Regions from separate parts of the Desulfitobacterium sp. LBE genome, predicted to be linked through region 2. Evidence: riboswitches for the same ligand, from Rfam matches in the RefSeq annotation. Region 2 holds a riboswitch; the other holds the start of a gene.
What was found. A riboswitch is a leader RNA that binds a small molecule or an ion and turns the genes downstream of it on or off. The one in region 2 is predicted to bind S-adenosylmethionine.
Positions count from the first base shown of each region.

Region 1: linked by a shared signal. The riboswitch ahead of metA (homoserine O-succinyltransferase) and the one ahead of DESLBE_RS09900 (homoserine dehydrogenase) in region 2 are both predicted to bind S-adenosylmethionine.

Region 1 covers NZ_VLKD01000001.1:4,088,379-4,091,790, forward strand. The annotation lists gene DESLBE_RS19305 (amino acid ABC transporter ATP-binding protein) at 1-568, shown strand, start outside; gene DESLBE_RS19310 (cysteine ABC transporter substrate-binding protein) at 707-1,582, shown strand; SAM riboswitch class I at 1,850-1,956, shown strand; gene metA (homoserine O-succinyltransferase) at 2,067-2,990, shown strand; gene DESLBE_RS19320 (HDIG domain-containing metalloprotein) at 3,025-3,412, shown strand, end outside.
Region 2 covers NZ_VLKD01000001.1:2,086,425-2,089,836, reverse strand. The annotation lists gene DESLBE_RS09915 (aminotransferase class I/II-fold pyridoxal phosphate-dependent enzyme) at 1-242, opposite strand, end outside; SAM riboswitch class I at 352-450, opposite strand; gene DESLBE_RS09910 (hypothetical protein) at 699-1,055, shown strand; gene larE (ATP-dependent sacrificial sulfur transferase LarE) at 1,106-1,909, shown strand; SAM riboswitch class I at 2,019-2,120, shown strand; gene DESLBE_RS09900 (homoserine dehydrogenase) at 2,227-3,255, shown strand.

The DNA of each region.
Region 1 (3,412 bases), 2.0 Mb from region 2:
TCAAAAAGGAGATATCCTGCTGTCAGGTCAAAGCCTGATCAGAGGAAAAGTCGATTGGGGGCAGATTCGTCAGCAGATTGGTATGGTTTTTCAAAACTATGATCTTTTTCCCCATATGACGGTGATTGAGAATATTCTCCTGGGGCCTGCAAAGGTACAGAACAGGGAGCGCAGCCAAGTCATGGAGCAAGCCAAGGCCCTTTTGGAAAGAGTGGGGTTATTCGATAGAATGGACGCTTGGCCAAGGGAGCTATCCGGAGGCCAGAAGCAAAGAATCGCTATCGTCAGAGCCTTATGCATGAATCCGGAGATCATGCTTTTTGATGAGGTGACAGCATCCCTTGATCCGGAAATGGTCCGGGAAGTTCTTGACGTGATGCTGGGCCTGGCCAAACAGGGAATGACCATGATCATTGTCACTCATGAGATGGGCTTTGCCCAAGCCGTCGCCGACCGGGTCGTCTTCATGGATTCAGGTACTATTTGTGAAATTGCCGGTCCCCAGGAGTTCTTCAATAACCCACGCACCGAGCGGGCGAAGCAATTTCTTAATATATTTCAATATTAGTGCCGGTGCGCCAGGCGGGTGCAGCAATACTGCAGCCTTCCGCAGCGTTCCATAGGTTTTCACAGTGCCGGGCAACTAGAGCCAAAGGAAAGCTATAAAAATATCCCAAAAAGAAGAGAAGAAAGGTTGAGAGAAAAGATGAAAAAGATGATCAGATCCCTGGCCCTCGTTCTGGCCGGAGCGTTGCTCTTGGGCGGACTTGTGGGGTGCGGCCAGACAGGCGGCGACCAAGCCAATAATGCCAACAACGCCTCCCCAGCAGGCTCCCTGGAAGAAATCAAGCAGCGGGGAACCCTGCGGATTGGGGTGTTCAGCGATAAGCCGCCCTTTGGTTATGTAGATGCCAATGGCCAGAATCAAGGCTTTGATGTGGAAATCGCCAGACGCTTCGCCAAAGACCTTTTAGGGGACGAATCCAAGGTAGAGTTCGTATTGGTGGAGGCTGCCAACAGAGTACCTTATCTGGAATCCAACAAGGTCGACATTATTATGGCTAATTTCACAGTGACAGAAGAAAGAAAGCAAAAAGTGGATTTTGCCAACCCCTATATGAAAGTTGCCCTGGGGATCGTCTCACCTGACGGAGCCTTGATCACCTCTATCGACCAGCTTCAAGGGCAGAAGGTTATTGTCAATAAAGGAACCACGGCTCAGGATTATCTGACCAAAAACCACCCGGATCTGGAACTTCTTAAATATGATCAAAACACGGAAGCCTTTGAAGCCTTAAAAGATGGCCGGGGAGCCGCCTTAGCTCATGACAATACGGAAGTCCTCGCCTGGGCCAAATCCAATCCGGGCTTCACCGTAGGTGTACCTACTTTAGGCAGCACGGACACCATTGCACCGGCAGTAAAGAAGGGCGACACCGAACTCTTAAACTGGATCAATCAGGAGCTGGCAGAGCTTGCTAAAGAAGATTTTGTAAGGAAAGCTTATGAAAAAACCCTCCTGCCCGTGTACGGGGACGATGTAAAACCTGAGGAGCTGATTGTCGAAGGCGGGAAACTTTAAGCCCAGAGTATATATATCTAAATATATATCTAAGGATAATAAGGAGTAAGACGGTTCTCATCCTGCTTTAGCCGGGGAGAGCCGTCTTCTGTTATGAAAAAGATCTGAAAAGGAGCCGCAAAAGCCTCAGAAAAATGCTGAAAAGCTACGCGACTCGTACAATCCCTCTACAATAATTTTGTTATAGAGCAGATTGACATTAGTGCCAAGATGTAATAATATAGTGCCAATGACGATTTTCATCGTCATCAACTAAATACAGCCCATTTCTTATCAAGAGTGGTGGAGGGACTGGCCCGATGAAACCCAGCAACCGGTATTCAGATGAATACAACGGTGCTAATTCCTGCGATGGAAGCATTGATAGATGAGAGAGGAATTTTTGGTGATACCCTCTTTCTTGGAAAGAGGTTTTCTTTATTTTAAAGACAAACCCATTCAGAATGAACGAAGAATTTTCTAAGTGTAGCGAAGGGAGAATACTATGCCGATCAATGTACCCGATGGCCTGCCCGCAGCAGAAATACTCACCAAAGAGGATGTGTTTATTATGGAAGAGAGGCGTGCCGAGCATCAGGACATTCGCCCTCTCAGTATTGTCATTCTCAATCTCATGCCCAATAAGATCGTAACCGAAACACAGATTCTCCGGCTCTTAGGGAATTCCCCCTTGCAAGTGGATATTACCCTGCTTTACCCGGAAACCCATCACTCCAAGAATACCCCGGAAGAATACCTGATTAAGTATTATCAGACCTTTGACAGCATCAAAGATCAGAAATTTGACGGCATGATCATTACCGGGGCCCCTATCGAGCAGATGCCCTTTGAAGAGGTTGATTTTTGGCCGGAGCTGCAGAAGATTATGGACTGGAGTAAAGCCCATGTCTTTTCCACTCTTTTCATTTGCTGGGGAGCCCAGGCCGGGCTTTACCACTTCTTTGGTGTTCCCAAGTATCCTTTGCCGGCGAAGATGTTCGGTGTTTTCCCTCATACCTTAAACCGCAAGGATGTCCGCTTGCTCAGAGGTTTTGATGACGTTTTTTATGTGCCTCACTCCCGGCATACAGAAGTCAGAAAGGAAGATATCGTCAAGGCGCCGGAGCTGGAGATTCTTTCCGAATCTGAGGAGTCCGGAGTCTACCTGATCGGGACCAAGGGTGGCCGGCAGATTTTTGCCACAGGTCATTCCGAATACGATCCCCATACCCTGAAAGCGGAATATGATCGGGATATGGCCCTGGAGCTCCCCATCAACATTCCTCAGAACTATTACCCCGGGGATGATCCCAGGAAGACGCCTCTCGTCAAGTGGAGAGGGCATTCTAATTTGCTTTTTGCCAATTGGCTCAATTACTATGTCTATCAGGAAACACCCTATAACCTTGAAGAACTGGGCAATAGATAAAATACAAATACCACGATAGAAAGAAGGATGTCGGATGCCGGATTATACAAAAGATAGGGAGGCTGCTTGGCAGCTTCTCAACGAGTATGTAAAAAGTGAAACCCTATTGCGTCACTCCATGACAGTGGAAGCGGTGATGCGCCATTTTGCTTCCCTTTATCAGGAAGATCCCGACCTTTGGGGAAATATCGGCTTATTGCATGATATTGATTTTGAGATGTACCCAGATCAACACTGCCGCAAAACCCGGGAGATCCTCACCCCCCAAGGCTTGCCGGATGAATTTATCCGGGCTATTGAAAGCCATGGCTACGGTCTGGTCCATGATGTGGAGCCCCGGGAGAACGTGGAAAAGGTCCTGTTTACCATTGACGAATTGACAGGTCTGGTCTCAGCCACGGCTTTGCTCCGTCCCAGCAAGA
Region 2 (3,412 bases):
GTAGTGATGGCACCCATGCCTGAGGAAAAAGCAAACCCTTTGGTACCCTCTTCCAGGCTTGCCATAGCATCTTCTAATGCTTGGCGGGTGGGATTACCGGTTCGTGAGTAATCAAAGCCTGTGCTTTGGCCAAAGCCGGGGTGAGCAAAGGTAGACGAATGGTAAACAGGAAAGCTGATCGCTCCGTAAGGATCCCGGCGATTGCCGATCTGAGCCAGTTCGGTTAAAATATTCATTTTCATTCCTCCTCGTATGAACACATTGGCAAAGGTTATTCATGTTGTTGAGCCTCAAAGAAGATTCGAACTAACAAAAACGACCTCCAAAGAGGTCGTGAACTGTTTCCACGTCCTCTTATCTTCGAACCTGATGGTTCTCTGGATTTAGCACCTCACATATGTAGGTTGCCGGGCTTCATGGGGCCAGTCCCTCCGCCTCTCTTGATAAGAGCTTTGACATAAGTCCATATTTAATTCGCTTTAAGCCTGCTAAGATGTTTATAATATTATATTATTCCTATGGGCTTTGCAAGTGAATTTTTTATGTCCTAAATATACTTCATTCTGAAAAGAGGAAAATTCTATGCTTTTTGAGAATACCTTAGTTAAGCGGAGCTAAGCAGGAATCCAGCCTTGAACTGTTTACACTGGGAACAAGATTGGTGAGTAACTGATTAATTTAACTCGCGGAGGGGAGCTATGACAATAGAGGGAATCCTTGTATATTCGATATTACTTTTCATTATTATATTTCTTGCCGTAAGGCTGGCTATACAGCCATTGATCAAAAACGCCAATAACGTTGCGGTTAATGAGGAAGGCGAGTTAAGCTTGGTTAAGTTGCAAGCTATCGGTGTGCTGGATAATCATGAGTTAGAAGAAGTCATACAGTTTTACAATCAAAAGAAGGTTTCAAGTAAAAAGATGAAAGAATTAGAACGCTATACGAAAGTGCTTTCGGAATTAGTCAGGCAAGGAATCTTGACTCAAGAGGAATATTCTCGAAAAATGGAGAAACTGAGAAACTACTATTTTAGCGATAATTCTAAAGCATAATCGATTGAAGCGTGAAAGTTAATTAAGCTTGAGTAATCTGGAGGTAAATCATGCAGGCAAAGCTGAATCACTTAAAGCAAATTATCAAAGAAATGGAAGCGGTTGTGGTGGCTTTTTCGGGTGGGGTGGACAGCACCTTTCTCTTAAAAGTAGCTCATGAAACCTTGGGGGATCACTGTCTTGCTGTCATCGGTGCTTCGGAAACTATGCCTTCAGCCGATTATAACAATGCTTTGCAGCAGGCCAAAGAGTTTGGGGCAAAGTTTTTGGTCATCGAAACTGAAGAAATGGGCAAAGAGGAGTTTGTAAAGAACGCCCAGAATCGTTGTTTTCATTGTAAAAATGAGCTGTTTACAAAGCTGTTAGGCATTGCCCAAGAGAAGAAGATCAATTGGGTTCTTGACGGGAGCAATGCCGACGATCTTAAGGATTACCGCCCCGGCATGCAGGCAGCCAGAGCTTTGGGGATCAGGAGTCCGCTGCAGGAAGCGGGCTTAAACAAAGAAGAGATTCGTCAATTGTCCAAGAAGATGGGACTTTCAACTTGGGATAAGCCCTCCAGCCCTTGTCTATCTTCTCGCTTTCCCTACGGAGAGGAGATCACGATCGAAAAGCTTCGGCGCGTAGAGCAAGCGGAAGCTTTACTTAAAGAACTGGGATTTGCAAATTTAAGAGTGCGTTATCATCAGGATATGGCCCGATTGGAAATTCCTAAAAAGGATTTTTTAAAACTTATGGAATTGGACCACGATACTATTGTCAAGCCCCTCAAGGAATTAGGGTTTACCTATGTTACTCTGGATTTAGAGGGTTTTCGAAGCGGCAGTCTAAACGAAGGAATACAAATTCTGTAGCACTGCTTCAGAGTTCTATAGTGAAGGGATTACATTATTCTGTAATATATCAATCTGCTCTATTGACATTACTTTGTTTACTGTCATATAATAATGAAAAATTGAATACTTCTCATCCAGAGTGGTGGAGGGACTGGCCCGATGAAACCCGGCAACCGGCCTATATGGCAGTGGTGCTAATTCCAGCAGGATTATTCCTGGAAGATGAGCAAAATATGACACATAAGCTCTTCCTGGAATAGGGAAGGGCTTTTTATATGCTCTTGCCATAATATTGCAGGCAACGTCAAGGACCGATGAAGGGGAGGAACAAAGAGATGAAGGAAAATACAGTGAATATTGGTCTATTAGGGTGTGGGAATGTGGGCCAAGGGGTGATAAAAGGAATACTGCTCCATTCAAACAAGATTCTTCGCAAACTGGGGGCCACATTGGTTGTAAGCAAGGCCCTTGTTCAAGATATAAGTAAAGAGCGGGCGATTGAGGGTGTTGTTCTAACCCAGAAACCCCAGGATATTCTCGATGACCCGGAGATTGAGGTAGTAGTGGAAGTTATGGGTGGTGAGCATCCCACTTATTCCTTTATCAAAGAGGCGCTGGCTAAAGGAAAGCATGTAGTGACAGCCAATAAGCTCTTACTGGCTCTTCATGGCGCGGAGTTGCAAGAAATAGCCCAGCGTAAAGGAATCTGCCTGCTTTATGAAGGGAGCGTCTTAGGAGGGATTCCGATCCTTAGAACCATTCAATATGGGCTGGCCGGAGACCAGGTGAAGAAAATTTGTGGCATTTTAAATGGGACCACTAATTATATTCTGACTCAAATGGCGGAGTCTGGAAAAGGCTATGAGGAGGCATTGCGCGAAGCGCAAGAGGCTGGTTATGCGGAAAGTGATCCGACTATGGATGTAACCGGTTTGGACGCGGCGTGTAAACTTGTTATTCTCTGCCGGGAATGCTTTGAGCTGAATATTCCTCTTGAAGAGGTGGAGATTAATGGAATCCAAAGGCTGACGCCGGAAGAGGTCGCGGAGCAAAAAGAACAGGGGCGGGTGCCTAAATTAGTTGCCGAGGCAGCCATCATTGAGCACTCTTCGTCAGAGCCGGAAAAAAAACGGGAAGGAATTATGGCTAAAGTGGGTGTGCAGTGGTTATCGGGGGAAGCAATTCTCAGTCACGTCTCCGGTGTGGATAATGGCTTATCACTGGAAACGCAGTTGGTGGGTGATCTTTTTTGGAAGGGGCCTGGCGCTGGTGGATTGGCCACAGGGGGAGCCGTTTTGTCCGATATTGTTGAGATCGCGAAGAAAGTAGTTGTAGAGCGCAGCATAGGAAATGCTGCTCGTTAAGTAAAGCAGGCTCAATGTTGAGTTTCTTAAAATGTATAGTGGAATTAAAGCGAACTGGTTCAGGCCGGTTCGCTTTTTGATGATTTCCTTTTTATCGGCACGATTCCTAAAGCAATTTGGCATATCCTTGCTAAAAGAAGGATTGAGAAACAGCAAC